2 regions of the Mycoplana sp. ABR4_002 genome follow, and region 2 is predicted to be linked to the other one. Evidence: riboswitches for the same ligand, from Rfam matches in the RefSeq annotation. Region 2 holds a riboswitch; the other holds the start of a gene.

Region 1 (15,416 bases), 520 kb from region 2:
TTCGCCACATTTAAAAATTGCCTAAACCGATCATAACAATTCGCTAACAATTTGAGCGGCTTCGCAGATGAACTCAGTTCATGACGAAGGCGCCTGATCGACAGCGGCACATGGTCGAGACGCGAGAATTAACTATTTCCTTCGACAATGGGCATCTGGTAGAGCCCGACCAGTCTGGGGGCTTTCTCCTTGAAGCATGACGGCCTGATCGGAAAGAATTTCGGTCCGCGGCAACGGAAAGGACACGTCCGTGCCCGTGCCGGCCATTGGATGGGGTGTATGAGAGATCTTGACAATGCACCGGTGCAGGACCGCCGGTTGCCCGAGTTTCTGTCGGGCGCGGCGCTTGGGCGCGTGAAGACGGACTATGAGGTGCTGCAACTGATGCGGCGCTGTGCCAGCCATTTCGGCTTCAGCCATTTTCTCGTCACCCGTTTTCCCGACGGGGAGCGGCAGCGCCTGTCCGAGCGGCTGCTGCTCAGCAACTGGCCGCCGGAACTGATGCGGACCTACGACGATCGCGGCGTCTTTCACGACAGCCGCCTGGTGTCCGCGGTGGCGGTGACAAAGCGTCCGGTCCACGGCGACGCCAGCTTGTTTGCCGCGAAGGGGGCGGTTCAGGACGAGGGGACGGCGAAACTTCTGGCGCGACATGGGCTGGCCACGTCGGTCGCCTTCCTCCTGCATGCGACCGCTGGCGAACCGTTCATCGCCGTCTTTTCCGGCGCGGGCCCGTCGTCCGATCCGGAGGCCGTCGCCGGGCTCTATTTCGGTGCGGTGCAGCTCTTCGAATGTCTGGAGCAGACCTTCTCGCCCGGTCCGTCGGCGCGCGAAAAGCTGTCCAGCCGCGAAATCGAGTGCCTGCGCTGGGCGGCAGCGGGCAAGAGCAGCGACGAGATCGCCATCATCCTCGGTATTTCCACCTATACCGTCAGCAGTTATTTCAAGACGGCGACCCGCAAGCTCGGCGCCGTCAACCGGATGCAGGCGATCGCCTCGGCGATGCGGCTGAAACTGATCTGATCCCGGCCCGGCGGGGCAGGGTGGACGCCCGGCGCGAAGGTCGCAGCGCGGCCGGACGGCGGCCTTCTCTTGCCCCGGCGGTCACAAGTTTCTATATGTCGGCCGCGGCGCCCGGCGGCGCCGGACAGAGCGCGCACAGATTGCCGCGACGAGGGCGCCGGTCGCCCATGGACGAACCACCGGATGGATGCCGTGAACAGTCTCGATTTCGACAGGAAGCCAGAAGATACGCGGGTCGTCGTCGCCATGTCGGGCGGCGTGGATTCGTCCGTCGTCGCCGGCATCCTGAAGCGCGAGGGCTATGACGTGCTCGGCATCACGCTGCAGCTCTACGACCACGGCGCTGCCGTGCACCGGGCCGGGTCGTGCTGCGCCGGCCAGGACATCGAGGACGCGCGCCGCGTCTGCGAGACGCTGGGCATTCCCCATTACGTGCTCGACTACGAGAAGCGCTTCCGCGAGACGGTGATCAATCCCTTCGCCGAGAGCTATGTTGCCGGCGAGACGCCGATCCCGTGCGTCGCCTGCAACCAGACCGTCAAATTCGCGGACCTGCTTGCGACTGCCAGGGAACTCGGTGCCGACGCGCTTGCGACCGGCCACTACATCCGCTCGCGTCCGAACCCGACCCCGCACGCCCCGGGTCGGCGCGCGCTCTACCGGCCGGTCGATGCCGAGCGCGACCAGAGCTACTTCCTGTTTGCCACGACGCAGGAGCAGATCGACTACCTGCGCTTCCCGCTCGGGCACCTGTCCAAGGCCGAGACGCGGGCGCTGGCGGAGGAGATGGGCCTCGTCGTCGCGCAGAAGGCCGACAGCCAGGACATCTGCTTCGTGCCGCAGGGCAAGTATTCGGACATCGTCGCCAAGCTGAAGCCGAACGCGGCGCTCGCCGGCGAGATCGTCCATATCGACGGCCGCGTTCTCGGCCGGCACGAGGGCATCCTGCACTACACCATCGGCCAGCGCCGCGGCATCGGCATCGCCACCGGCGAGCCGCTCTACGTCGTCTACCTCGACGCGCGCTCGCGCCGGGTGATCGTCGGGCCGAAGCAGGCGCTGGAGACGCGCCGGCTCTATCTGCGTGACGTCAACTGGCTCGGCGACGGCGACATCCTCGATGCGGCGGCCACGGGCTTTGCCTGCTTCGCCAAGGTGCGCTCGACGCGTCCGCCGCGCCCGGCGATGCTGTCGGCCGACGAAGGCGGGCTTTTCGTCGAACTTTCTGAGGGCGAGGCCGGCGTCGCGCCCGGCCAGGCCTGCGCGCTCTATTCCGGCGAGGGCGAGGACGCGCGCATCTATGGCGGCGGCTTCATCGCCCGCTCCGAGCGCGAAGCCTCGGCCGAGGCGGCGCTGAAGCGCATTCTCGCAACGCCCGCGGCGGCCTGATGCCGGCCAATTCACAGGCCATTGCAGGGGTCGGCGTTTTTGCCGGAAACGGCGCTTGACACCTGAGGGAGGGGCACCTTATAAGCCGCCCGTCCCGAACGGAAAACGCAGCAAGCGCCGACCGTTCGCCGGGGGCGGAGTAGCTCAGTAGGTTAGAGCAGAGGAATCATAATCCTTGTGTCGGGGGTTCGAATCCCTCCTCCGCTACCATTCATATTTTCAGATTTATCAATGGCTTATGACGTCGCGCGCGGCGTGGGCACTCATTTCGCGTCGTGTTGCATCCAAGTTCCCTTGATTTTCAACGGTTGCTCACCAAACTCGGCCACTCCATGCGACATGGATGCAACATATCAAGGAGCGCTGTCCCGAATGACAGGTGGCGTCGATACAAGTGCTCGACAATCAGAGCGCAGAGTCTACGAAATGCTTATGAGCGAGGTCAAAGCTCGCTTGTTTGGCATTGGCGCTCTTCTGGTGCGCTGCGACGGTATCCATCCCCAAATGATCCTTGAGACGTGCAATCTTCAACTCCGCCTGTGCTGTGAAGGGATTAGAGACGGCGAGGGAAAAAATAGTCACTGAAACGGCGGACCACCAATCCGATGAGCGAAACCAAAGTGGCGATCGGACCCAATGAATACGCCGCCACAAGCAGCCAAGCACGGACACTTGTCATGTATTCTGGTTCGGCAACGGCTCCTCCCAATACGAACAGGCCCCATAGACTCGCCAAGTTCGAGAGCAGCGGCTTGTCCGGGCAATAAACATCCTCATCAAACAAGCATCCGCCGATGTCCGTGGCCCTTAAGTATATATTCGTCGCAAACGACAGCACCATCACGGCCCAATACAAAAGTGCTACAGCGCATGATGTTCGGTAGGTCGCGCATAACACCGCGTGCGCAATCTTCGATAGTCTATTCACGGCCACAGCCCTTCTCATGGTTGTACGGAGCCTATGCCGGCACCAGTAGCTACACAAGCGGCCTATGCGTGATCGGCGCGACGAGGAATGGTGGCGTCAGTTCTGCTACCGCCTGAGGATGGCCGGCTACGATGGCTGGCTTTCGGTCGAGCACGAGGACGTCTGTTGAACAGCCTCGAAGGACTGGAAAAGTCCATCGCAGTCCTGAAAGGCGTGATGCCGGTGGCCGAAAGCGACTGCAAGCCGCAGGCGATCTGACCCCATTCCGGGAAACGACAAGGACGATTGTTCAGCCCAATCGGGGCGTCGACGGCGGGAACCGGGAGCATCCGGGGACTGCCGCCGGTTCGTGGAGCTGGCGATCCTGGCCGGCATCATCGGCGCAGTGGGCGGCACCCTGCGCGTGAAGATCCGCAACGTCGGCGTTTCCGCGCATGGCGTCGGCATGGCGCTGAACGCGGTCCCGACCCGTGTCGGTCCCGGCCGTCGTAGCCGCCCCTGTTCTTTGGCGAGGGTGACGATGGGCGGAAGGATGGCGCTCTTGGTGCGATCCGAGGCCGTCCGGAATCACTCGGCAGCGGCCTGGTGGCTGTTCGAGCCGACCAGCCGTTCGGCCGTGAACTTGTCGGTGACCAGAATGTCGATGACGCCGGTGCGCAGCGCGCCGCGGATGGCCTCGGTCTTCGACTGTCCGCCGGCGAGCGCGATGACCCGCTCGATACCGGAAAGCTCTTCGAGCGACATGCCGATGACGCGGTCGTCCAGCGGCGTCTTCACGAACCTGCCCTCGGCATCGAAGAACCGCAGGCTGATGTCGCCGACGCCGCCGGCTTCGGCGACATGGGCGAGTTCGCGCGAGGAGAAGAAGTTGCCGCTGCGCGCCAGCATCGCGGACGGTTCCATCGCGCCGATGCCGACGAGCGCCAGCGTGATCTTGCCGAACATGTCCATGGTTTCGCGGACATAGGGGTCGCCCAGCAGGACGAGCTTGGCCTCGCGCGACTGCGCCACGCCCGGCGCGCTCAGAAGGTGCGGCTCGGCTCCCGTCAGCTTGGCAAGGCGCGTGGTGAGCTGCGTGGCATTCGCCTGGACGCGCGGATCGCCGAGGCCACCCAGCGTCTGCACGACATATTTCGCCTTGCCGTCCTTCATCGGATGGATGTTCTCGACCATGCGCAGGATGGTTTCGGACCAGCTCGCCACGCCGATGATCTCCTCCGGCTGCAGCGTGGCCTCGAGAAAATGGGCGGCCGCTTCGCCGATGCGGGCCATGATGGCCCCTTCGCGATCCTCGGTGCATTCGACGACGATCGCCTCGGCAAGCCCGTACTTGCGGCGCAAGTCCACCTCGAGGTCGGCATACGTGCCGGAAGGGGCGATTACAGTGGTGCGGACGATCTCTTCCTCCTGCGCCCGCTTGAGCATCCGCGACACGGTCGCTTGCGACATCCGCAGATGGGCGGCGATCTCGGCCTGACGCTTGCCCTCGATGTGATACATCTGCGCCACGCGGGCGATCATGCGCAGTTCGTGCAGTCGAGACATGGGCTCCAACCCTGGTCGTGAATATTTATTCCCTACACTCCCAGCGTCGCGCGAGCAATGGCCACCTGCCAGGCCGCAAGGCCGGCGTCCCGCGCAGCCTTCGGCATCCTCGGGGCAATCTCCGCATCGTGCCGCGACAGCCGGGCGAGGGCCTCCAGGTCCGGCCAGAAACCCGTTGCCAATCCTGCGAGTTGCGCGGCGCCAATGGCGGAGGCTTCGGTGTTCCGGCACGGGACCACCGGGTGATCGATGTAGTCCGCCACGAGTTGCATCAGAAACGGATTGCGGCTAGGTCCGCCATCGACGGACAGGCGGCCGATGCCGCCGGCCGCCGCGGCCATGATCGCAAACACGTCCTGGACCTGGAATGCCATGCTCTCGGCTGCGGCTCGGGCCAGGTGGGCGGGCCTCGATCCGAAGGACAGGCCGCAGACGAGGCCGCGCGCGCCCGATTTCCAGTGGGGTGATCCAAGGCCGACATGAGCCGGAACCAGCGAGACCCCTTGCGCATCAGCGACGGTCTGGGCAAGGGCTAGCAGCGCATCGACACCGTCCAGACCCAGCATCTCCGCGGTCCACGGCAGGATCGAGGCGCTGACGAGGATATTGCCCTCCAGCGCAAACGTCGAACGGCCGCCGATCGACCAGGCGATCGTCGTGGTAATCCCGGCCGGCGGTACCAGATAGGCAGGCACCGTGGTCATCACCGACGACCCGGTGCCGAAGGTGATCTTGCCGTCGCCGGGCCCGAAGGCCCCATGGGCAAACAGGGCGGCATGGGAATCGCCGACGGCCGAGGCGATTGGAATGCCATCGGGCAGGGCGCCGCAATTGCGGGTCCGGCCGAAGACGTGGGCCGAATCCTCCACCTCCGGCAACATCGCACGGGGAACGCCGAAGAGGGCGCAGAGGCCCTCGTCCCATCGGCCGTCGGTCAGGTTGAACAGCTGCGTCCGCGCCGCGTTGGAACGGTCGGTGGCGTGGACCCCGCCATCGGTGAGCTTCCAGATCAGCCAGCTGTCCACCGTGCCGATGCAGATGTCGCCATGCGCTTGCCCATGGCTCTTCAGCAGCCACGCCGCCTTGGTCGGCGGGAACATCGGGTCCAGGGGAAGGCCGGTCCGGGCGATCACGTCCGGCTCGTGCCCGGCCACTTTCAGCGCCTCGCACGCCGTAGCTGTGCGGCGGCACTGCCAGGTCACGACCGGCCCCAGCGGCGCGCCGGACTTGCGGTCCCAGATCAGGATCGACTCGCGCTGGTTGGAGATGCCGAGGGCAACGACCTCGACGTTCGGCACGGCGTCGAGGCAGGCCGCGACGGCCTTCTTCGTCGCCGTCCAGATCTCGTTGGCGTCCTGCTGGACCCAGCCCGGTTGCGGATGTTCGGTGGGCACCGGCGCGGATCCGCTGGCGATGATCTCGCCCGCTTCCGTAACAAGGACGGCCTTGGAATTGGTCGTGCCTTCGTCGATCGCCAGAACAGCCGTTCGCGTCATCTCCTAGCCTTTCCTTTTCAGCAGCAGCGCCGCGCTGTCGGCGATACCCTGCGGCGACATGCCGAACTCGTCCAGCAGGAAGTTTGCCGATCCGGTCGGGGCGAAGATGCCAGGCACGCCGAGTCGCGTCATCGGGACGGGATGGGTGTCGACAACGACCTCGGCGACCGCGCTTCCCAGCCCGCCGAAGACGGTGTGCTCCTCGCAGGTCAGAATGGCGCCGGTCTGCTCGGCGGCGGCGCGGATCGCATCGGCATCGATCGGCCGCACGGTCGCCATGTTGACCACCCGCGCCGCGATGCCCCGCGCTTCCAGGATCAGCGCGGCCTGCACGGCGCGATGGGTCAGGACGCCGTTGGCGATGATGGTAAGGTCGCCGCCCTCGCGCAGCCTGTTGGCCTTGCCGACCTCGAACACGTGGTCATCCGAAAGGACATCGGGTACACCGACGCGGCTCAGACGCAGGAAGCACGGGCCGTCATGTGCGGCCGCCCACTTCACGGCTGCGGCGGTTTCGAACCGGTCCGCCGGCGCGATGACCGGGATGTTCGGCAGGGCGCGAACCCAGGCGAAGTCCTCGATCGAATGGTGGGTGGGCCCGAGTTCGCCATAGGCCATGCCCGAACTGATGCCGACGAGCTTCACATTCGTCAGGGAGTAGGCGATGTCGGCCTTGATCTGTTCCAGGGCCCGGCCGGTGAGGAAGGGCGACGCGCCGCAGACGAACGGGATCTTGCCGCCGTTCGCAAGTCCCGCGCCGACACCGACCATGTTCTGCTCGGCAATGCCGACGTTGACCAGGCGCTCGGGAAACTTGTCCCTGAACCCGCCGAGCTTGGATGAGCCGACGGAGTCGTTGCAAACGGCAACAATGTCGTTGTTTCCGGCGCCGAGCTCTTCCAGAGTGGCGACGAAGGCGTCGCGGCAATCGTGGAGCTTGGCGGTTTCGAAGGGGGCGTTCATCGTGCGGCCTCCTCAAGTTCGGCCATGGCCTGCTTGTACTGTTCCTCGGTCGGCACCTTGTGATGCCAGGCGACATTGTCGGTCATGAAGGAGATTCCCTGTCCCTTCTGCGTGTGGGCGACGATGCATTTCGGCTTTCCGGGCAGGGCCGCCTCGGGCGCCAGCGCACGGCAGATCTGCTCCATGTCGTGCCCGTCGATCTCCTCGACCGCCCAGCCGAAGGCCTCGAGCTTGGGGCGCAGCGGGGCGACGTCGTTGGTGTCCGCCAGGCGCGCGCCCTGCTGCAGCCGGTTGTGGTCGATAATCAGGGTCAGGTTGTCGAGCCTGAACTGGGCCGCTGCCATGATGGCCTCCCAGTTGGAGCCCTCCTGCAACTCCCCGTCGCCGGTAATGACAAAGGTGCGCCAGGCGTCGCCGTTCAGCTTCGCCGCCTTGGCCATGCCGACGCCGATCGGCAGGCCGTGACCGAGCGGTCCGGTGTTGGTCTCCACACCGGGCACCTTGACTCGGTTCGGGTGACCGTTGAGGCGGGAGTGCGGCTTGAGGAATGTCGAGATCTCGTCCTTCGGAATGAAGCCCTTTTCCGACAGCACAATGTAGAGGGCGAGCGCCGTGTGCCCCTTGCTGAGCACCAGACGGTCGCGCTTCGGGTCGAGTGGCGCCTGGGCGCTGACATTCATCGTGTGGAAGTAAAGCGCCGTGAGCAGATCGATCACGGACATCTCGCCGCCGATATGGCCGGCGCCGGCTTCAAAGACAGCCTGAAGATCGCGTCGACGGACACGATTGGCGATCATGCGAAGATCCTGGGGGGTCATGTTCATCACCTCAGCATAATTATTCGCATTAGATAGAACATGCGTATCGGTGGATTGTCAAGAGGTCGCCGATGCCCAGCCTCGGACCACGTATCGCGTCGCAATGGGTACAAATTCCGCCTCTTGACCGCCAGTCCGTCTTCGGGTAGGAATTATTCATCAACTCTGCATATTTATGCGTTAGGAGAAAGCCATGTCGCTCACGCCCACAGCCAGCGAAAGAAAATCGCGCCTGCCGGAACTCGCTTCCCTGAGTGGCGCCACCGGCCCCCTGATCGGACTCTTGGCGCTCTGTGTGTTTCTCGCGATCTCGACGGACTCGTTCCTGTCGTTCCGCAACTTCCTGAACATTCTCGATCAGATCACGGTGCTCGGGATTATGGCCGTAGGGATGACCTTCGTCATTCTCATCGGCGGCATCGATCTCTCGGTCGGCTCGGTGCTGGCGCTCTCGATGATGGTTCTGGGTTATCTCAACGTCGAGGCCGGCCTGCCCATGGTCGTGGCAATAAGCGGAGCGCTGGGCGCGGCGGCCGTCGCCGGCGCGATCTCGGGCCTGATGATCACGACGTTCAAGGTGCCCGCGTTCATTGCGACCCTGGCAATGATGTCGATTGCGCGCGGGCTTGCCAACATGATCACCAATGGCTCTCAGATCATCGGCTTCCCGGCCTGGTTCAACATGAGCGCCATCATCCGCTATGGCGGCTTCCTGACGCTGACCGTGGCAGTGATGCTGGTGGTGTTCGTGGCTGCGACCCTCTACCTGCGCTACCGTCAAGGCGGCCGGGCGCTCTATGCAATTGGCGGCAACCCGGAAGTTGCGCGCCTTGCCGGCATCAACGTCAAGCGCATCACCGTCATGGTCTACGTCGTGTCAGCGGCGCTCTCCGGACTGGCCGGCATCCTGCTGGCAGCCCGCCTGGACTCGGTGCAGCCCAGTTCCGGCGTTGCCTATGAGCTCGATGCCATCGCCGCCGTGGTGATTGGCGGGACCAGCCTGTCGGGCGGCACCGGCGGCATCGTCGGCACCATCATCGGCGTTCTGATCATCGGCGTCTTGCGCAACGGCCTGAACCTGCTCGGCGTGTCGCCGTTCCTGCAGGCGGTCATTATCGGAACGGTCATCGTGCTGGCGGTCGCCGCCGAGACGTTCAAGCGCAAGCGATAAGAAATTCAGGGAGGTGGAGCCGATCCAGTTCCCTGTGCAGTCGGCCGCTTGATCGGCTTTACCGAAGCGGCCCGTCACCCCCAAGGAGGAGAAGATCATGAAAGTGCATTTGAAGGTTTTGCTTGCCGCTGCGGCAGCCACATCAATTGCCGGCTCGGCGATGGCCGAAGAGGTCAAGAAGATCGGCCTTGCGGTCCCCAACCTGCAGGCGGACTTCTTCAACCAGATCAAGCTCGGCGTCGAGGGCTATGCCCGTGAAAAGGGGATCGAGGTCATCGTCGCCGACGCGAAGAACGACACCGCGACCCAGGTCAGCCAGGTTCAGGACTTCATGACCCAGGGGATCGATGCGTTCATCTACATCCCCGCCGGCGCCGCGGCCGCGGCGGTACCGACGAGACTGGCACGCGCAGAAGGCATCCCGGTGATCAACGTGGACCGGACGCCGGACGGTGCTCCGGGCGACACCTTCATTGCCGGGGAGAGCGTCGAATCCGCCTACGAGGTCTGCAAGCACATCATCGGGCTCGCCGGCGGCAAGGGCAAGATGGCCATCGTCCACGGGCAGAAGGGCACGACGCCGGAGGTTGACCGCTTCGCCGGCTGCAAGCGCGCGATCGAGGAAAATCCCGATGTCGAGCTGGTCGCGCAGCAGTGGAGCCAGATGTGGTCTCCCGACGAGGGCTTCTCGATCACGCAGAACATGCTGCAGGCACACCCCGACATCCGCATCATCTTCGGGCAGGCCGACGCGCTCGCCATGGGCGCGGCCAAGGCCGTCGACGTCGCCGGGCTCTCGGACAAGGTCATCATCGGCGGATACGACGGCGATGTCGCCGCGCTCGAATACCTCGCCAAGTGCGAGGGGCCGTTCGTCGTGACGGCAACGCAGAGCACCCAGCTGATGGGGCGCCTGGCGGTCGATGCCGCGATCAAGGTCGCCGCCGGCGAGACCGTGCCGGAACGGCAGACCCCGAACGCGGTGCTCACCACCTGCGACGACGCCCCGAAATACGTGGAGCAGCATCCCTGATCCCGGGCCGGCACCGCAATACGAAAGGCTGACGCCATGAACTCCGAAGGCAAAACTCCGATCCTGACCCTGCGGAACATCCATAAGTCCTATGGACCGATCGAGGTTCTCCACGGCATCGATATGGACATCTACGCCGGGGAAGTCGTCGCTTTGCTTGGCGAGAACGGGGCCGGCAAATCGACCTTGTCGAATGTCATCTCCGGGACGGTCCTGCCCACGTCCGGAGAGATGACCTGGAAGGGCGCACGCTACGCGCCCGCCGACCCCCGCGCCGCGATCGACGCGGGGGTCGGCATGATCCACCAGGAGCTGCTGCTGCTGCCGCATCTGTCGATTGCCGAGAACATCTTCGTCGGGCGCTACCCGATAAAGAGCGGCCTGGTCGACCGGGGCGAGATGGAACGGCGCGCCCATCAGGGGCTCGAACGGCTCGGCCTCGACATCTCGCCGCGCCGCATCGTCGAGGGCCTGCCGACCGCCAGCCAGCAACTGATCGAAATCGCCAAGGCGCTGACGCTGAACGCCCAGCTCCTGATCCTTGACGAGCCGACGGCCGCGTTGGGCGTCGAGGAGACAAAGCTGCTGTTCGAGCAGATCGAACGATTGAAGGCGGAGGGCGTCGGCATCGTCTACATCTCCCACCGCCTGGAGGAGATCAAGAAGATCGCCGACCGCATCGTCGTGATGCGGGACGGAGAAAAGGTGCGGGAATTCGAAACGGCGGACGTTCCGATCCGCAGCATCGTCGAGGCGATGGTGGGGCGCAGCATGGAGCAGATGTTCCCGCCGCTGGCCCAGCCAACGGGCGAGGTCGTGCTCGAGGTGCGTGACCTGTCGTCGCCTTCGGGGCGGTTCAACGACGTCAACTTCTCCGTTCGCCGCGGCGAGATCTTCGGCATCGCGGGACTGATCGGCGCGGGCCGAACCGAACTGGTGCGCGCGATCGCCGGCGCGGACCCGATCAAGGCGGGCACCGTCGTGCTAAACGGGAAGGACGTGACGCCGACCTCGCCCCACAATGCCATCCGCAACGGGATCGTCCTGATCCCCGAGGACCGCAAGCTGCAGGGGGTGATCCTTGATCACAGCATTGCGGAGAACATCGCCTATTCGAACTTCGAGTCGGTCGGAACCTCCGGCTGGATCAGTTCCGGGCGCGTGCAGCAGTTCGCCGACGACAACATTCGCAAACTCGGGGTGAAGGGCAGGGGCCGGCAGAATGCCGGAGAGCTGTCGGGCGGCAACCAGCAGAAGGTCGTCATCGCCAAGTGGCTCGCCCGCAACCCCCGCGTGGTGCTTCTGGACGAACCGACCCGCGGCATCGACGTCGGTGCCCGGTCCTCGATCTACGAAATCATCCACGGGCTCGCCGAACAGGGCGTTGCGGTGATCGTCGTCAGCTCGGACCTGGAGGAGGTTTTGGGCGTGTCGAACCGCATCCTCGTGATGGCGGCCGGCCAGCAGACAGGAATTCTGGATCATACCGAGGCCAATGACGTCTCGGTGATGGAACTCGCAACGGCATGAAGCGGCAAGGAGAAGAGAGATGAATCGGTTCACGGGCAAGACGGTCGTCGTCACCGGCGGAAACAAGGGGATCGGCCTTGCCATCGCCCAGCGCTTTGCCGAGGAGGGGGCCAACCTTGTGATCGCCTCCGTCGAGCCGCAGGTCGAGGAAGCGGCGGCGAAACTGCGCGACAGCGGGGCGAACGCCTGTGGCGTCTTGTGCGATGTCACGGACCGAGGCGCCGTCGTCGCCCTTTTTGACCGGGCCGAGGACGAGTTCGGCGCGGTCGACGTCTCCGTCCAGAATGCCGGCATCATCACCATCGCCAAGATCGAGGACCTGACCGAGGCGCAGTGGGACGCGACGATGGCGGTCAACACCAAGGGCGCGTTCCTGTGCTGCCAGGAGGCCATCCGGCGGATGCGCAAGGCTGGCAACGGCGGCCGGCTGATCAACATCGCCTCCGGCCAGGCGCGCGACGGCTTCATCTACACCCCCCACTACGCCGCCTCGAAATTCGGCGTCATGGGCATGACCCAAAGCCTCGCCAAGGAGGTCGCACTCGACGGCATCACCGTGAATGCGATCTGCCCCGGCATCATCAAGACCGACATGTGGGACTATAACGACCGGGTCTGGGGCAAGATCCTCGGCGACTACGGCCCGGGCGAACTGATGGCCAGCTGGGTGCAGAACATTCCGATGAAGCGCGCGGGCGAGGGCAAGGATGTAGCAGCGCTGATCGCCTTCCTGGCCAGCCGCGACGCCGACTATATTACCGGCCAGACCATCAATGTCGATGGCGGCCTGATCATGTCCTAGGCCCGGTGGGTCGGACAAGAACTTCGCTTTCATCGGTGGGAGGCCGCAGAGAATGAACGGGATTACATTGAACGCGCCGGCATTGTTCGATCTGACCGGCCGTGTGGCGCTGGTGACCGGCGCTGGCAGCGGCATCGGTCAGCGCATTGCCGTCGGCCTGGCGCAGTGCGGCGCCGACGTCGCGGTTCTCGACCGCCGGACCGACGACGGCCTGGCCGTGACGGTCGGCCTGATCGAGCGCGCCGGCCGCAAGGCCGCCGCCGTCGCGGTCGACGTGACGGATCGTCCGGCCCTGGACGAGGCGGTCGCCAGGACCGAAGCCGAGCTCGGCGCGCTCCGCATCGCGGTCAACGCGGCCGGCATCGCCAATGCGAATCCAGCCGAAAAGATGAGCGAAACGCAGTACCAGACCCTCATGGACATCAACATGAAGGGCGTGTTTTTCTCCTGCCAGGCGGAAGCCGCGGCCATGCTGAAGCACGGCCGCGGATCGATCATCAACATCGCCTCCATGTCCGGCGTCATCGTCAATCGCGGTCTGTCGCAGGTTCACTACAACGCCTCCAAGGCCGGCGTGATCCATATGACGAAATCAATGGCGATGGAGTGGGTCGAGCGCGGCATCCGCGTCAACGCGATCAGTCCGGGCTATACGGCGACGCCGATGAACACCCGGCCGGAAATGGTGCACCAGACCCAGGAGTTTGAGCGCCAGACACCGATGCAGCGCATGGCCACGGTCGACGAAATGGTCGGGCCCGCAATCTTCCTCGCCGCCGACGCCTCGTCCTATTGCACGGGCGTCAACCTCCTCGTCGATGGCGGCTTCTGCTGCTGGTAAGCTGCGGACAGCCGGCCGACCTTGCGTGGGAGTTTGCGCCGCCGCGGTCCGCCGGTTCCAGATGTCTGCAGGCGGTGGCCGGTGCCACCGGCCTGCGAAGGCTCGCCTAACCGATCCGGGAGAACCTCACGCGGCGATGGTGGCGTCGACCGGCCCGTCGCTCTCCTCGGCAGGCTGTCGGGTAAGGTAGGCGATCAGGTCCTTGATCGTGACCAGATGCAGGCCGTGCTGCCGTGCGAACAGCGTCAGCTCCGGCAGGCGCGCCATGGTCCCGTCGTCGTTTGCGACTTCGCAGATCACCCCGGAGGGGGCCTTGCCGGCGAGGCGGCAGAAATCGATGGCGGCCTCGGTGTGGCCGGGCCGGCCGAGCACCCCCTTGGGGTTGGCGCGCAGCGGAAAGATGTGGCCCGGGCGGGCGAACGCGTCCGCCTTCGCGGCCGGGTCGATCAGCGCCCTGACGGTGGCGGCGCGGTCGGCGGCGGAGATGCCCGTCGTCGTGCCCGGCAGGTAGTCGACCGAGACGGTGAAGGCGGTCTTCAAGGATTCGGTGTTGTTCGGCACCATCAGCGGGATGTCGAGCGCGTCGAGGCGCTCGCCCTCCATCGACACGCAGATCAGCCCGCGGGCCCGGTTCATCATGAAGGCGATCTTCTCGGCGGTGGCGTCCTCGGAGGCGAAGACGATGTCGCCCTCGTTCTCGCGGTCTTCGTCGTCGACCACGACGATCATCTCCCCGCGGGCGATGGCGGCGATCGCATCTTCAATCTTCGAAATCGTCATGCTGCAGTCTTTCAAGGGTTCGGCCGGATCTTCCGGCGCTCGTTGCACCATCCCCGCCTGCGCGGATCAGACAAACGTCCCTTGGGCGAACAGGCACCGCGCCCCGGCTCGTCGCGAGGGGTGGGCGTGCCTTGCTCTCTTCCATCCGGACTATACCGTCGGCTCCGGCCTCGCACCGGATCTGCTGACCTCCCGGCAGGGCCGGGAGCGCTCGCGGGCTCCGGGATCCCTCCCGATACCGCCGGTGGGGAATTGCACCCCGCCCTGAGAACAGCGCGAAGATAAGGATATCCGGGCGGCAATTGCAAGGGAGCCTTCGATCCGAAGAGGCACAAAAACGACGCCCGCGCGTTGAACACATCGTTGAACACCGGCGATCCTGCGACGGCTGCGCCCGTTTACCTCGGGTCGGCCTAGCGTCATCAACCTTGCCGTGCTCAGCGACGCTTGCGCGCGATCGCGCGGCGGGCGGCCTTGACGATCCCGGGCCCGGTCAGGCCGAACTGCTCGAACAGCCAGTCGACCGAACCGGTGGGCACGAAGCCGGGGAACCCGACGCGCTCGACCGGTACCGGCAGGTTGCCGGCGGTGAATTCGGCCACCGCCCCGCCGAGACCGCCGCGGATATTGGCTTCCTCGACCGTCACGATCGCGCCGGTTTCGGCAGCCGCCGACGCTACCGCGGCTTCGTCCAGCGGGTTGAGGGTCGCCATGTTGAGGACGCGTGCGGAGATGCCCTCGTTGCGCAGGCTTTCCGCGGCATCGACGGCAAGGTGCACCGTGGTGCCGCAGGCGATCAGCGTCACGTCCGAGCCGTCGCGCAACCGTTCCGCCGTGCCTGGCCGGAATACCCGGTCGGCCACGTCGAGGTCGGGCACCGGCATGCGGCTCAAGCGGATGAAAACCGGACCTTCATGCGCCGCCGCCCATTTCACGGCCTCCGCCGTTTCCCAGGGGTCGGACGGCACGACGACGGTGATGTTGCTCAGCGGACGCAGCCAGGCGAAATCCTCGATCGAGTGATGGGTCGGTCCGAGTTCGCCATAGGCGATGCCGGAGGACTGCCCGATCAGCTTCACGTTGAAGTTGGCATAGGC
Region 2 (15,416 bases):
GGTAGCCGGCGGTGCGGTTGTCCTTGCTCCAGACCGCCTTGGTCGGGGCGAAGGTGCCGGCCATGAAGCGCTTGTAGGAATTGATGTAGGGCGCCAGGAAATAGGTGATCTCGCTGGCATGGTTCAGGAGCCCCGCCACGTAGCACCGCATCATCTCGGACATGCCGTACTTGCCCTCCGGGTCGTAGAACTTCGACGTCTTGCCGTCGAGGCTCCACAGCGACTGGTGCAGGTGCGAGGACGAGCCGGCCGCGTCGTAGTTCCATTTGGCGAGGAAGGTGATCGCCTTGCCGCGCGACCAGGCGATCTCCTTGCAGGCGTTCTTGATGATCGCGTGCCGGTCGGCCATGGTCAGCGCGTCGGCGTAACGCACATTGATCTCCTCCTGGCCGGCCGAGGCCTCGCCCTTGGAGTTCTCGACCGGGATGCCGGCGCCCTGCAGGCCGTTGCGGATCGCCCGCATCACGTCCTCTTCCTTGGTCGTCTGGAAGATGTGGTAGTCCTCGTTGTAGCTGCTGATGCGGCGCAGGTCGCGATAGCCGCTGTCGCGCGCGTCGTCATAGGTCTGGTCGAACAGGAAGAACTCCAGCTCGCTCGCCATGTAGGCCTTCAGCCCCATAGCCTCCAGCCGCTTGATCTGCCGCTTCAACACCGCGCGCGGCGAGTGCGGAACCTCCTGGTGGGTGGCGTGGTCGAGCATGTCGCACAGCACCAGCGCCGTGCCTTCGAGCCAGGGGATGCGCCGCAGCGTCGAAAGGTCCGGCTTCATCGTGTAGTCGCCGTAGCCCGCCTCCCAGCTGGTCGAGCGGTAGCCCGAGACGGTCTCCATCTCCATGTCGGTGGCCAGCAGGTAGTTGCAGCAATGCGTCTCCTCGTAAGCGCCGTCGACGAAGAACTGGGCATGGAACCGCTTGCCCATCAGGCGACCCTGCATGTCGACCTGGCAGGCCAGAACCGTGTCGATGCGCCCCTCGGCGACATCCTTCTTCAGTTGCTCGAACGTGTAACTTGCGCTCATGATTTCGGTCCTATGAACAGAGTGTGGCCGCCGCCTCCGGCGGCCGGAACTGCAATGCGGAAGCGCCGGCGTCCCGCGGCGCTTGCGAACTGACCTCGCCCGCAGCCCAGCGCGCCGCGATCCTATGTCTGCGACGTGAGCGGCACGCTTTCCAGCAGCAGCCCCGTCAGATAGTCAGCCATGACGCCCTGGCTGACCTCATCCCCGATCAGGTCGTTTCGGACCTCGATCATCACATTCAACAGGCCATTGGCGAGCCCATGCACCTGCAGGGTATGCGTCACGCCGTCCTGCGGCCCATAGGGCTCGTTGCGGCGCGTGTCGAACAGCTTCGACCGCCCTGCGGCCGCCAGCATCAGGTCGGCCAGCCGGCTGTCGTCGTCATGCAGGATGCCGACCTCGACGGATCGCTGCTTGCCGAAATAGACCGGCGTGAAGCTGTGGACCGTAACAAGGATCGGCGCCCGCCCCGCGGCCATGCGTGCGCGGACGAGGTCGGCGACACGGTCGCGAAAGGGAAAATAGAGCGCCGCGGCGCGCGCCGCGCGCTCGGCCTGCGACAGCGACCGGTTGCCCGGCACCGGGTAGATCTCGCTCGTCTCCGGCATCGCCCCCGGCGATTCCGGCGGGCGATTGCAGTCGTAGGCAAGTCGGGAGAACCGCTGATGAACCAGCGTGGCGTCGAGGCTCCTTCCCATCAGGCGCGAGACCGAAAGCGCCCCCGGGTCCCATGCAATGTGGCTTCCGAGCGCCTCCGGCGACAGCCCAAGCGTCCCCAACCGTTGGGGCATCCGCAGCGAGGCATGCTCGCAGACCAGCACGAACCGGCTGTGTCCGTTGACATTCTCGACGGCGACAGGATCGCCTTCGTTTTCGGTCAGGATTTCCATGCAGCCGGTCCCCTCGAACGGCCAATTCTAGACTGATGAAGAGAATTCTTCACTCGCTCCGTTCTGTCAACCAGCAATGAAACTATCTTTTCAAAAAACCATTTGACACGAATTGTGACAGTGATTTTAATTTCGCCCAAGGTCGCCAAAGAGCGGCAGATTGGGGAACAGATTGTCGTTGAATCAGGCATCCATGACGGTGTCCGACGTGATCAACGCGCATTACGACGCGCTGACGCGTGCCGAGCGGCAGTTGGCGGCATCGCTGCTGGACAATTATCCCGTGTCCGGCCTTGGCAGCATTACCACGGTGGCGGAGAACGCCGGCGTGTCGACCCCGACGGTCGCCCGCATGGTGCAGAAGCTCGGCTATCGCGGTTTCCCCGACTTCCAGTCGCACCTGCACCAGGAACTCGAAGCGACGCTGTCGAACCCGATCGCCAAGCATGACCGCTGGGCGGCGAACGCCCCGGGCACCCACATCCTCAACCGCTTCGCCGAAGCGATCCTGGCCAACCTGCGACAGACCCTTTCGCAGGTCGAAACCGCGGACTTCGACGGCGCGGCCGCGATGATCGCCGACCGCAAGCGCAGCGTCTATGTCGTGGGCGGGCGGATCACCAAGGCGCTGGCGGACTACCTGTTCACCCATTTGCAGGTGATCCGCCCGAACGTCACCCAGCTCGCCTCCAATCCCAGTGCCTGGCCGCACTACGTTCTCAACATGAAGGCCGGCGACATCATCGTGGTCTTCGACATCCGGCGCTACGAGCAGGAGATGGAGACCTTCGCGCGCATCGCCCGCGAGCGCGGCGTCGAGCTGGTGCTGTTCACCGACCAGTGGGCGTCGCCGATTTCGAAGCTGGCCACGCATGTCTTCCGTATCCACATCGAGGCGCCGTCCGCCTGGGATTCGTCTGTCGTCACGCTTTTCGTCGTCGAAGCCCTGATCGAAGCCGTGCAAAGCGCAAACTGGGGAGAAACACGAGACCGGATGAAATCGCTCGAGGGACTGCTCGAGGCAAGCAAGCTCTTCCGCAGGCCTCTCTGATACTGCCGCAAGGTCGGGGGATAACCCAATTGGAGCGGAAAAATCGTTTAAAAACTGTCACATAAGCTTCATACCGCACCGCTATCAGCTTCGCCGAAGTTGACTGGCACACAAAAGGAGAACACCCGTGATGTCACATACCCGCCGACTGCTATCGCTCTCTACGGCCATCCTCGTGGCCTGCACGGCTGTTGCCGCTGCCGAACCGAGCGCGGAACTGATCGAGGCCGCGAAGAAGGAAGGCATGCTGACCACCATCGCCCTGCCCCACAGCTGGTGCGGCTATGGCGACGTGATCGCCGGCTTCAAGGCCAAGTACCCGGAAATCCAGGTCAACGAGCTGAACCCGGACGCCGGCTCGGCCGACGAGGTCGAGGCCATCAAGGCCAACAAGGACAACAAGGGTCCGCAGGCGCCGGACGTCGTCGACGTCGGCCTCGCCTTCGGCCCGCAGATGAAGGAAGAGGGGCTGCTGCAGCCGTACAAGGTCTCGACCTGGGACGAGATCCCGGACAACGTCAAGGACGCCGACGGCTACTGGTACGGCGACTACTACGGCGTGCTGTCGTTCATCGTGAACAAGGACCTCGTCGAGAACACCCCGACCGACTGGGCCGACCTGCTGAAGCCGGAATATGCCGGACAGGTCGCGCTCGCCGGCCCTCCCCTTTCGTCCAACCAGGCCATCCTCGCCGTTTTGGCTGCCGGTTTGTCCAAGGGCGCCAAGCCGGGTGAGGAATCCGGCAAGGCCGGCCTTGAGTTCTTCGCCGAACTGAACAAGGCCGGCAACTTCGTACCGGTCATCGCCAAGGCGGGCACCATTGCCCAGGGTGCAACGCCGATCTCGGTCGCCTGGGACTACAACGCGCTGGCATGGCGCGACGAACTGAAGGACAACCCGCCGGTCGAGGTCGTCGTTCCGAAGTCCGGCGTGCTCGCCGGCGTCTACGTCCAGGGCATCTCCGCCTACGCACCGCATCCGAACGCCGCCAAGCTGTGGATGGAGTACCTCTACTCGGACGAAGGCCAGAACCTGTGGCTCAAGGGCTACTGCCACCCGGCCCGCTTCAACGCCATGGTCAAGGCCGGCAAGGTCCCGCAGGAGCTGATCGACGCCCTGCCGCCGGCTGAAAGCTACGAGGCGGCCGTCTTCCCGACCGTGGAAGAGCAGAACGCCAACAAGGCCGTCGTCACCGGCGGCTGGGACGCCGTCGTCGGCGCCAACGTCCAGTAAGGCGGACGCACGAGACGCGGCCCCGGCCCGATTCTTCGGGTCGGGGCCCGCCATTTCCAGATCCTGTTGACCGATATTGAGCCGGACCGACCGGCAGCGACCGGAACGATGAGAAAAGTGCCAAGCAAGCATCGACTGCGACTTCCGCTCACATGGCTGGGCCTGCTGCCCTTCGTGGTCTTCATCACGATGTTCCTGGTGCTGCCGACGATCCACATCGTCATCGGCGCGTTCCAGACGCGCGACGGTTCCTTCACGCTGCAGAACATCATCGACCTGAACAGCGGCACGATTCCATCGAGCTACTGGATCTCGATCAAGATTTCCTTCGCCTCGGCTGCGCTCGGCAGCCTGATCGGCTTTGCCATGGCGGCCGCCGTCGTGTTCGGCGCGGTCCCCCGCTGGATCAAGTCGCCGCTGATGACGTTTTCCGGGGTCGCGTCGAACTTCGCCGGCGTGCCGCTGGCCTTCGCCTTCCTTGCCACCTTCGGCCCGGTCGGCCTCGTCAGCGTGCTGCTGCGCCAGAACTTCGGCATCGTGCTGCAGCGCGATCTCGGCTTCAACATCCTGAGCTTCTGGGGTCTGACCGTCACCTACCTGTTTTTCCAGATCCCGCTGATGATCCTGATCATCGCGCCGGCGCTGGAAGGCCTGCGGCGCGAGTGGCGCGAGGCTGCCGCGATCCTCGGCGCCAGCGCCCTGCAGTACTGGCGCATGGTCGCCCTGCCGATCCTGTTTCCCTCGCTGCTCGGCACCTTCGCGCTGCTGTTCGCCAACGCCTTCGGTGCCGTCGCCACTGCCTATGCGCTCACCGGCTCGGGCCTCAACATCGTGCCGATCCAGCTGTTCGCCCAGATCCGTGGCGACGTCCTCGGCAACCCCAATCTCGGCTATGCCATGGCCTTCGGCATGATCGTCGTCACCGCCGTCGCCAACGTCCTCTATATCTGGCTGCGGGTGCGCGCCGAAAGGTGGCTGAAATGAGCGTCTGGGCACGCATCGCCGGCTGGGTGGCGCTGATCGTCGGCCTGCTCTACTTCTTCATCCCGCTCAGCGGCCTGTTCGAGTTCTCGCTCAAGGCCCGGCGCGGGGTCTACAGCTTCGACGCCTATGCCCGCGTGCTGGCCGACCCGGAATTCCAGGCGACGTTCTCCTACTCCGTCGTCATGGCGCTGGTGACGATCGTCATTGGCATCCTGATCGTCGTGCCGACGGCCTTCTGGGTGCGGCTGAAGATGCCCCGGGCGCGGCCCTACGTCGAGTTCCTGACGCTGCTGCCGCTGGTGATACCGGCAATCGTCATCGTCTTCGGCTATATCCGGCTCTACAACACCTCCAGCTGGTTGCCGCTGACCGGTTCGGTATTCGGCACCAACCTGCTGTTGGCCCTGGGCTATACGATCCTGGCGCTGCCCTACATGTACCGCGCCGTCGACACCGGTCTGCGCACCATCGACGTCGCCACGCTGACCGAAGCGGCCCAGAGCCTCGGCGCCGGCTGGATCACCATTCTCGGCCGGGTGATCCTGCCCAATGTCCTGCCCGCCGTGCTGTCCGGCGCCTTCCTGACCTTCGCGATCGTCATCGGCGAATTCACCCTGGCCGCCCTGCTCGACCGGCCCGCCTTCGGCCCCTACCTGCAGCGTATCGGCGCCAACAAGCCCTACGAGCCGTTCGCGCTGTCAGTCATCGCGTTTGTCATCACCTGGGGCTGCCTGGCGCTGATCCAGCTCGTCTCCCGCCTTCAGAAAACCGCGCCCGCAAAGGCCTGAGGAATCAATCCACATGACGTTTCTCTCTCTCCGCCACATCCAGAAGTCGTTCGGGCCGGTACAGGTCGTCAGCGACTTCAACATGGAGATCGAAAAGGGCGAGTTCGTCTCCTTCCTCGGCCCGTCGGGCTGCGGCAAGACGACCGTCCTGCGGATGATCGCCGGCTTCGAGACGCCGAGCGGCGGCACGATCAAACTGGCCGGCAAGGACCAGGCCGGGCTGAAGCCCAACCAGCGCACCATCGGCATGGTGTTCCAGGCCTACGCGCTCTTTCCCAATCTCAACGTCTTCGGCAACGTCGCCTTCGGGCTGAAGGTCGCCGGCCGGCCGAAGCAGGAGATCGAGGCACGCGTCAAGGAAATGCTCGGGCTGATCAAGCTGGAGCATCTGGCCGATCGCTATCCCTACCAGATGTCCGGCGGCCAGCAGCAGCGCGTGGCGCTCGCCCGCGCGCTGGCCCCGATGCCGCAGGTGCTGCTGCTTGACGAGCCGCTGTCGGCGCTCGACGCCAAGATCCGCGTATCGCTGCGCGAGGAAATCCGCCAGATCCAGCAGCAGCTCGGCATCACCACGGTCTTCGTCACCCATGACCAGGAGGAGGCGTTGTCGATCTCCGACCGGATCGTGGTGATGAATGCCGGCCGCGCCGACCAGATCGGCACGCCAGCGGAAATCTACAACCGCCCTGCTACCCGCTTCGTCGCCTCCTTTGTCGGCACGCTGAACCTGATCGAGGCCAAGGTGATCGATCCGGCGGCCAATCGCGTCTCGATCGGCGACCAGAGCGTCACCCTGCGCGAGCCGCTCGGTCCGGTGAAGGCCGGCGAGACGGTGTCGCTTGCGCTGCGCCCGGAGGCCGGCTCGATCGCCGAAGGCGCCAGCGGCGACACGGCGCTGACCGGCCAGGTGGTCAGCAGCAACTTTCTCGGTTCGGTCGTCCGCACCCGCATGCGGGTCGGTCCCAGCGTCATCTCCTTCGACACCTTCAACAGTCCCGGCCTGGTGGCGCCAACCGTCGGCCAGACCGTGACGCTGCGCTTCACCGCCGGCGACCTGCTGATCATTCGCGATTGAGCATGCGACAACGCTGCGGTCCGGACACCGCTCGCGGCGCTGTCGCAACTCGCGTGCTATTCGTCGCAGCCGCGTTTGATCGACGGCCCGCGGCAGGATAGGCTCGCATCGTTCTCAGGGCGGGGCGGAATTCCCCACCGGCGGTATCGGGCACGCGGCGCAAGGTTGCGGCGGGACCCGGAGCCCGCGAGCGCCTCCGGTTCTGCCGGAGGGTCAGCAGATCCGGTGCGATGCCGGAGCCGACGGTCAATAGTCCGGATGGAAGAGAGCAAGCAGGCAGCGCCCCGAGACGGGGCCGCGCCGTCCTGCGTGTTCGCCCAAGGGGATCATTGCAAAATGGCACAACCCTTGAAAGGCCAAGACATGAACATTTCCGCCAATCCCACCTCCAGGATCGCCGTCATCCGCGCGCGCTGGCACGCCGGAATCGTCGACCGCTGCGTCGACGGCTTCGTCGCCGAGTGGACCACGCTCGGCGGCCGAGCCTCGGACGTCGAGATCATTGATGTACCCGGCGCGCTCGAAATCCCGCTGCAGGCGAAAGCGATGGCACGCACCGGCCGCTATTCCGCCATCCTCGGGGTCGCCCTCGTGGTCGACGGCGGCATCTACCGCCACGATTTTGTCGCCGGCACCGTCGTCGACGCACTCGTGCGAGTCGGCCTCGACACCGATGTTCCCGTTCTCTCCGCCGTGCTGACGCCGCACCATTTCCAGGAGAGCGAGGCGCACATAGCCTTCTTCCGCGACCACTTCGTCATCAAGGGCAAGGAAGCCGCCCACGCGGCCGCCCAGATCATCGATGCGCGAGCCAGGCTCGCCCTGGCAAGCACCTGACAGGATCTGACCGCCGACCTGCCGCGCGGCGGCCTGTCCCCCGCGCGGCCTTGCCAATTTGGCTGAAGCAGCGGAATCAACCTCGCAACGAACCGCGCCAAGCGATTCAGCCGGCACGCGAATTCGCCCGTCGGCCGCCGCCCCGCGAGGGGTCGCGTCAGTCCGTCTTGCCCTCGGCCAGCACGCCGACCAGCGCCTTGCCGTCGGTGAAGTAGGGGTCGCCGCCGCCGTTGCGGCCATCCTGCGTCGGGCCGATGCCCTCGATCTCGTAGGTCGAGGTGAGCGCGCCGGCCTTGCCGAGGTCGGCGATCACGAGATCCCGTTCGGCGTCGATGTCCGGGCCGATATGGTGCGTGATCTGGCCGGTGTCATGGCTGACGCCGACGCCGCGGTCGAAGCTCGCCGACCCCAGCCATAGCGGCCGGCCGTCGGTGCCGGTGCGCTCGGTCTGCCAGAAGCGGACATGGTTACGTTCATCGGCACTGCTTCCGACCGGCTTCTCGAAGGCCAGGTCCTGCTTTCGCCCCTCGAACAGGAGCGGGCTCACCGGCGCGTCCAGATCGGGGCGGTCGAGCACGACGCTGAGGCCGATGTCGATCGAGGAGCGAAGCGTGATCTTGTCCGCCGGGTCCCAGCCGGCCGCCGCGAAGGCGCGGATCAGCTCCAGCCGTGTCCCGACCAGGCCGACATTGATCGGGTCGCCGGGGATGTCGTCATCCGTGACCGTCACCATGCTGCTGAGACTGCCGAGGCGCTTCGCGTCGCGAAAGATCCAGATTTCCGGAAGGAGGAGGTAGGCGACGAGCAGGTAGGCCGCCACAAGCACGGCGGAGACCGCCAGGACGGCACGGATCTTGGTGCGATGGCGCATCGGCGTTCCTGTTCCTCCTTGCTGGCCCGTCAGGCGGGATTGCGCAAGGTGCGCCCGCGCGCCTCGATTGTCGAGTACCGTCATTCCGCTCGTGCGGACGCGGCATCCCTAGCCCTGCCCCTTGCCCACCGCCCGCAGCCTGCGCCGCGTCTCCGTCGGGCTCTCGTGATAGTGTGCCCGGTAGCTGCGCGAGAACGCCGAGGACGAGTTGAAACCGGTGGCCGCCGCGATGTCGGCAAACTCCAGCCTCGTCTCGATCACCTTGCGCCGGGCCGCGTTCAGGCGCAGCGCGAGATAGTGCTGGTGCGGCGCCACCCCCATCGTCTCCTGGAACAGGTCCTGCAGGTGGCGGGCGCTGATCCCGACACGGCGGGCCAGTCGCGCCAGCGTGACCGGCGCCTCGACCGTGTCCTCCATCAGCCGCACCGCCTGGCTGACGCGCTGGTCGGCGACGCGCATGTTGCCGAGCGCCGGCACCTGCAGCAGCCCGCCGGTGCGTTCGTGCTCGTAGATGAACAGGCGCGAGACCTCCAGCGCCAGCGAATAGCCCTGGCGCCGGCGGATGATTTCCAGCATCAGGTCCAGCGTCGGCAGCGAACCGCCGGTGGTGATGCGCTTGCCGTCGATGACGTAGCGCTCCTGCAGCACCGTGACGTGCGGATAGGCCGCGGCGAAGTCCTCCCGGTCCTCCCAGTGGATCGTCACCGAATGACCGTCGAGCAGGCTGGCGGCCGCCAGCAACCAGCTGCCCGATTCGATGCCCGCGATCATCGCGCGGTGGCGCGCCGTGCGCGACAGCTGCATGCGCAGCCCCGCGGTCGCGCTCCGCTCCCACTGGTAGCTCGACAGGATGAACAGCGGGGCCGTCTCCTGCCCCGGCCGGAACGGACCGTCGACCGGCACGGGGATGCGGCTTCGGGTCTCGATGGCCGCTCCGTCCGGAGAGAAGATCCGCCAGCGGTAAAGGTCGTGGCCGGAGATCCGGTTTGCCGCCCGAAGCGGCTCGATCAGCGAGGCGACGAGGATCAGGTTCGTTTCCGGCAAGACAAGGATGTCGATCTCCAGCGTTTCGGACGACGGCTCCAGCATCGATGAATTCTCCCCTCGATCTTCCCAAAGTGTAAAGATTATCGCTGAAAATGAAAAGCAAAGCGACGCTCCTTGGCTCGTAATGGTCACAAGGAAAAATCTGGGAGAGACCAATGCCCCTAGCCATGAACCGCGATGTCTTCATTACCTGCGCCGTGACCGGATCGGGCGACACCGCCAACAAGTCGCGTCACGTACCGCGTTCGCCGAAGGAGATCGCCGCAGCAGCCGTCGAGGCCGCCAAGGCGGGTGCGGCCATCATCCACTGCCACGTTCGCGATCCGGAGACCGGCGCCCCCTCGCGTCGCAACGACCTCTATAAGGAAGTCACCGACCGCATTCGCCAGGCCGAAGTGGACATCGTGCTCAACCTCACCGCCGGCATGGGCGGCGACATGATCTTCGGCGACGTCGAACAGCCGCTGCCGCTGAAGCAGATCGGCACCGACATGGCCGGCGCCACCGAGCGCGTCTCGCACGTCGCCGAATGCCTGCCGGAGATCTGCACGCTCGACTGCGGCACGATGAACTTCTCGCTCGGCGACTACGTGATGACCAACACGCCGTCGATGCTGCGCGCCATGGCGCGGAAGATGACCGATCTCGGCGTGCGGCCGGAGATCGAGGCGTTCGACACCGGCCACCTGTGGTTCGCCAAGCAGCTGGTCGAGGAAGGCCTGATCGAGGACCCGGTGCTGATCCAGCTCTGCATGGGCATTCCGTGGGGCGCGCCGGACGACCTCAACACCTACATGGCGATGGTCAACAACGTGCCGGAGAGCTGGACCTTCTCGGCCTTCTCGATCGGCCGCAACGCGCTGGCCTACCCGGCCGCGGCCGTGCTCGCCGGCGGCAATGTCCGCGTCGGCCTCGAGGATAACCTTTATGCCGGCAAGGGCGAGTTCGCCACCAACGGCCAGCTCGTCGACAAGGCGGTCTCGATCATCGAGAACATGGGCGCCCGCGTCATCGGTCCGGCCGAGGTGCGCGAAAAGCTGAAGCTGACGAAGCGCTGACATTCCGGTCCTCCCGCACGCACTTGCCGGGTCCCGGAGCCGGGACGCGAGTCGGGTGCCTGCAGGGCCATCGCAACAATTTCGAGTGGGAACGAATATGAGCAAGATCAACAAGGCAGCCTGCATCGGCGGCGGCGTCATCGGCGGCGCCTGGGCGGCCCGCTTCATCCTCGGCGGCATCGACGTCAACATGTACGACCCGCACCCCGAGGCCGAGCGCATCATCGGCGAGGTGATGGCCAATGCCGAGCGCGCCTATGCCATGATGACGATGGCCCCGCTGCCGCCGAAGGGCAAGCTGACCTTCAGCAAGAGCATCCAGGAAGCCGTGCAAGGTGCCGACTGGATTCAGGAAAGCGTGCCCGAGCGGCTGGAACTGAAGCGTGGCGTCCTCACCCAGATCGATGCGGCCGCCGACCCCGCGGCGCTGATCGGCTCCTCGACCTCCGGGCTGATGCCGACCGACCTGCAGCGCGACATGAAGCATCCCGAGCGCCTGTTCGTCGCCCATCCCTACAACCCCGTGTACCTTCTGCCGCTCGCCGAGCTGGTCGGCGGCGAGAAGACCTCCAGGGCCGTGCTCGAAGAGGCCAGGGCGCGACTCGCGCCGATCGGCATGAAGGGCGTGATCATCAACAAGGAGATCGAGGCCTTCGTCGGCGACCGCCTGCTGGAAGCGGTGTGGCGCGAGGGCCTGTGGCTGATCAAGGACGACATCTGCGACACCGAGACGCTCGATGACGTGATCCGCTACTCGTTCGGCATGCGCTGGGCGCAGATGGGCATGTTCGAGACCTATCGCATCGCCGGCGGCGAGGCGGGCATGCGTCACTTCCTCGCCCAGTTCGGCCCCTGCCTGTCCTGGCCGTGGACCAAGCTGACCGACGTCGTCGACCTGAACGACGAGCTGGTCGAGAAGATCGCCTCCCAGTCCGACGCCCAGTCCGGCGCCCGCGGCATCCGCGACCTGGAGCGCATCCGCGACCAGAACCTCGTCGGCATCATGCACGCGCTGAAGGCCGGCGACGACGGCCGCGGCTGGGGCGCGGGCAAGCTGCTTGCCGAGTTCGAGGAGCATCTCTGGGCGAATGCGGAAAAGCCGGAAACCGACCTCGGCGGCGAGCAGCCGCTGCGTGTCGTCGACACCCGGGTCAGCGCCGCCTGGGTCGACTACAACGGCCACATGACCGAGCACCGCTACCTGCAGGTCTTCGGCGATACCTCCGACGGCCTGCTGCGGCTGATCGGCGTCGATCTCGACTATGTTCGTGACGGCCACAGCTACTACACCGTCGAGACCCACATCCGGAACCTCGGCGAGGCCAAGCTCGGCGACGCGCTCTACTCGACCTGCCAGGTACTGTCCTACGACGAGAAGCGGCTGCACATCTTCTCGACGATCTACGACGCGGCGACCGGCGAGGCGGTCGCGACGGCCGAGCAGATGATGCTGCACGTCGACAGCAAGGCCGGCAAGGCCGCGCCGGCGAACGGCAAGGTACTCGACAAGCTGGCGATGCTGGCCAAGGCGCATGCGAAGCTGCCGGCGCCGGAAGGCGTCGGCCGGCACGTCGGCCAGAAGCGATAGCCCCCGGATCGGGGCTGACGCCCCGCATCCAGCAAAGGCGACCGTCATCCCGCAGGGCGGGGCGACGGCCAGATTGCAACTGCCCGGCTTCGATTCGAGGAAAGCGAACCGGGCGAGACGTCGCCGCTGCCCCATTCCCCTGGCGGGGACACGGAGCGGCAGCGGGCAAAGGCGGGCCGGCACCGGTCCGGCAGAAAATACGAGGGAGAACGCCATGAACTTCGCATTGACAGACGAACAGCAGATGATCGTCGACACGGTCCGCTCGTTCGTCGAGACCGAAATCTATCCGCACGAGGACGAAGTCGAGCGCACCGGTTTCGTGCCGCGGGAACTGGGCCAGGAAATCGCCCGAAAATGCAAGGAGATCGGGTTCTTCGGCTGCAACTTTCCGGAGGAAGTGGGCGGCGCCGGCCTCGACCACACCTCGTTCACGCTGGTCGAGCGCGAACTCGGCCGCGGCTCGATGGCGCTGACGGTGTTCTTTGGCCGCCCCTCCGGCATCCTGATGGGCTGCAACGCCGAGCAGCGCGAGAAGTACCTGATCCCGGCCGTGCGCGGCGACAAGTTCGACGCGCTCGCCATGACCGAGCCGGATGCCGGCTCGGACGTGCGCGGCATGAAGTGCTTCGCCCGCAAGGATGGCGACGACTGGATCGTCAACGGCACCAAGCACTTCATCAGCCACGCCGACATCGCCGACTTCGTCATCGTCTTCATCGCCACCGGCGAGGAGGAGACGCCGCGCGGCCCGAAGAAGAAGATCACCTGCTTCCTGGTGGACCGCGGCACCCCGGGCTTCGAGATCCGCGACGGCTACAACTCCGTCTCGCACCGCGGCTACAAGAACTGCATTCTCACCTTCGACGACTGCCGCCTGCCCTCCTCGCAGATCCTCGGCGAGGTCCACCGCGGCTTCGACGTCGCCAACGACTGGCTCTATGCGACGCGGCTCACGGTCGCCGCCACCTCCGTCGGCCGCGCCCGCCGCGCCTTCGACTACGCGCTCAACTACGCCGCCGAGCGCAAGCAGTTCGGCAAGCCGATCGGCGCCAACCAGGGCGTCTCCTTCAAGCTGGCCGACATGATCACCGAGATCGACGCCGCCGACCTCCTGACGCTGTCGGCCGCCTGGCGCCTCGACCAGGGCCTGCCGTCGAACCGCGAGATCGCCTCGGCCAAGGTCTATGCCACCGAGATGCTCGCCCGCGTCACCGACGAGGCGATCCAGATCTACGGCGGCATGGGCCTGATGGACGACCTGCCGCTCGCCCGCTTCTGGCGCGACGCCCGCGTCGAGCGGATCTGGGACGGCACCTCCGAGATCCAGCGGCACATCATCAGCCGCGATCTGCTGCGGCCCCTGGGAGCGTGATCCGGACATGACACGTTCCCTCGACCGCCTGATCCGGCCGCGCTCCATCGCCGTTTTCGGCGGCAAGGAGGCGGGCCGCGTCATCGAGCAATGCGACAAGATGGGCTTTTCCGGCGAGATCTGGCCGGTCCACCCCACCAGGGAAGAGATTCACGGCCGCCGCTGCTATCGCTCCGTCGCCGAGCTTCCCGGCGCGCCGGATGCCTCCTTCGTCGGCGTCAACCGCCAGCTCACCATCGAGATCATCCGTGATCTCGCCGCCCGCGGCGCGGGCGGCGCGGTCTGCTACGCCTCCGGCTTCCGCGAGGCGGTGACCGAGCTCGCCGATGGCGACGACCTGCAGAAGGCGCTGGTCGCGGCCGCCGGCGACATGCCGATCCTCGGCCCCAACTGCTACGGCTTCATCAACATGCTGGACGGGGCGTTGCTCTGGCCCGACCAGCACGGCATGGTGCGGGTCGAGCGGGGCGTGGCCATTCTCACGCAATCCTCCAACATTGCCTGCAACATCTCGATGCAGATGCGCGGCCTGCCGCTGGCCTACATCCTGACCGCCGGCAACCAGGCCCAGACCGGGCTCTGCGATCTTGCCTGCGCGGTGCTGGAAGATCCGCGCGTCACCGCCGTCGGCCTCCACATCGAGGGCTTCGACAGCATCGAATCGCTCGAACGACTGGCGCGCCGCGCGCGCGCGCTGAACAAGCCGGTGGTGACGCTCAAGGTCGGCAAGTCCGAACAGGCGCAGCTCGCGACGGTCTCGCACACCGCCTCGCTCGCGGGCAACGACGCCGTGTCAACGGCGCTGCTGTCGCGCCTCGGCATCGGCCGGGTCGAAACCCTGCCGGAGCTGCTGGAGACGCTGAAGCTCCTGCACCTGCACGGCCCGCTATCGAGCTTCGACATCTCCTCGATGAGCTGCTCCGGCGGCGAGGCCTCGCTGATGGCCGATGCCGGCGTCAAGCGCAGGACCGTCTACCGGGCGCTGCGCGACGACCAGCGCCAGCCGCTGCGCGAGAGCCTCGGGCAGATGGTGACGATCGCCAACCCGCTCGACTACCACACCTTCGTCTGGGGCAACCGCGACAAGCAGACCGCCGCCTTCTCCGCCATGATGCGGGGCGGCTACGCGCTGAACTTGATCGTGCTCGACTTTCCCCGCCAGGACCGCTGCGACGCCACCGACTGGGTGACCACCTGCCACGCCGTCATCGACGCCTCGCGGGCGACCGGCGCGGTCGCCGGCATCGTTGCCAGCATGGGCGAAAACCTGCCGGAGGAAACCGCACTGATGCTGATGGCGCACGGCGTCGTTCCCTTCATGGGGATCGAGGAAGCACTGGCGGCCGCCGAAGCGGCCGCGGCGATCGGCGCGAAGTGGGCCGAGCCGATGGCAGCGCCGCTGGTCAAGGTCGGTCCCGCCCCTGGCGAGGCCGTCACCCTCACCGAGCACGAGGCCAAGCGTGCGCTCGCGGACCACGGCCTGCCGGTGCCCGAGGGCCGCGTGGCCGAGACAGCCGAAGCGGCGGCGCAAGCGGCCGAGGCGCTCGGCTTCCCCGTCGTGCTCAAGGGACTCGGCGTGGCCCACAAGACCGAGGCAGGC

What was found. A riboswitch is a leader RNA that binds a small molecule or an ion and turns the genes downstream of it on or off. The one in region 2 is predicted to bind FMN.
Region 1: another riboswitch for FMN. It lies ahead of ribB (3,4-dihydroxy-2-butanone-4-phosphate synthase); the one in region 2 lies ahead of ACXAGF_RS12465 (6,7-dimethyl-8-ribityllumazine synthase).

Annotation. Positions count from the first base shown of each region.
Region 1 covers NZ_JBSWVO010000001.1:3,108,046-3,123,461, reverse strand. The annotation lists gene ACXAGF_RS14915 (helix-turn-helix transcriptional regulator) at 280-1,023, shown strand; gene mnmA (tRNA 2-thiouridine(34) synthase MnmA) at 1,207-2,412, shown strand; tRNA gene ACXAGF_RS14905 (tRNA-Met) at 2,546-2,622, shown strand; partial or broken gene ACXAGF_RS14900 (sugar phosphate isomerase/epimerase) at 3,423-3,598, shown strand; gene ACXAGF_RS14895 (sugar-binding transcriptional regulator) at 3,908-4,885, opposite strand; gene ACXAGF_RS14890 (FGGY family carbohydrate kinase) at 4,918-6,381, opposite strand; gene ACXAGF_RS14885 (transketolase family protein) at 6,385-7,344, opposite strand; partial or broken gene ACXAGF_RS14880 (transketolase) at 7,341-8,186, opposite strand; gene ACXAGF_RS14875 (ABC transporter permease) at 8,356-9,333, shown strand; gene ACXAGF_RS14870 (substrate-binding domain-containing protein) at 9,431-10,366, shown strand; gene ACXAGF_RS14865 (sugar ABC transporter ATP-binding protein) at 10,403-11,896, shown strand; gene ACXAGF_RS14860 (SDR family NAD(P)-dependent oxidoreductase) at 11,916-12,698, shown strand; gene ACXAGF_RS14855 (SDR family oxidoreductase) at 12,751-13,539, shown strand; gene ribB (3,4-dihydroxy-2-butanone-4-phosphate synthase) at 13,666-14,319, opposite strand; FMN riboswitch at 14,449-14,595, opposite strand; gene ACXAGF_RS14845 (transketolase family protein) at 14,757-15,416, opposite strand, start outside.
Region 2 covers NZ_JBSWVO010000001.1:2,585,552-2,600,967, forward strand. The annotation lists gene ACXAGF_RS12430 (glutamine synthetase family protein) at 1-1,018, opposite strand, end outside; gene ACXAGF_RS12435 (N-formylglutamate amidohydrolase) at 1,141-1,908, opposite strand; gene ACXAGF_RS12440 (MurR/RpiR family transcriptional regulator) at 2,102-2,959, shown strand; gene ACXAGF_RS12445 (ABC transporter substrate-binding protein) at 3,087-4,193, shown strand; gene ACXAGF_RS12450 (ABC transporter permease) at 4,302-5,177, shown strand; gene ACXAGF_RS12455 (ABC transporter permease) at 5,174-5,965, shown strand; gene ACXAGF_RS12460 (ABC transporter ATP-binding protein) at 5,979-7,040, shown strand; FMN riboswitch at 7,147-7,314, shown strand; gene ACXAGF_RS12465 (6,7-dimethyl-8-ribityllumazine synthase) at 7,404-7,877, shown strand; gene ACXAGF_RS12470 (LssY C-terminal domain-containing protein) at 8,035-8,748, opposite strand; gene ACXAGF_RS12475 (GlxA family transcriptional regulator) at 8,857-9,837, opposite strand; gene bcoG (3-dehydrocarnitine:acetyl-CoA trimethylamine transferase BcoG) at 9,951-10,853, shown strand; gene ACXAGF_RS12485 (carnitine 3-dehydrogenase) at 10,951-12,441, shown strand; gene ACXAGF_RS12490 (acyl-CoA dehydrogenase family protein) at 12,656-13,816, shown strand; gene ACXAGF_RS12495 (acetate--CoA ligase family protein) at 13,824-15,416, shown strand, end outside.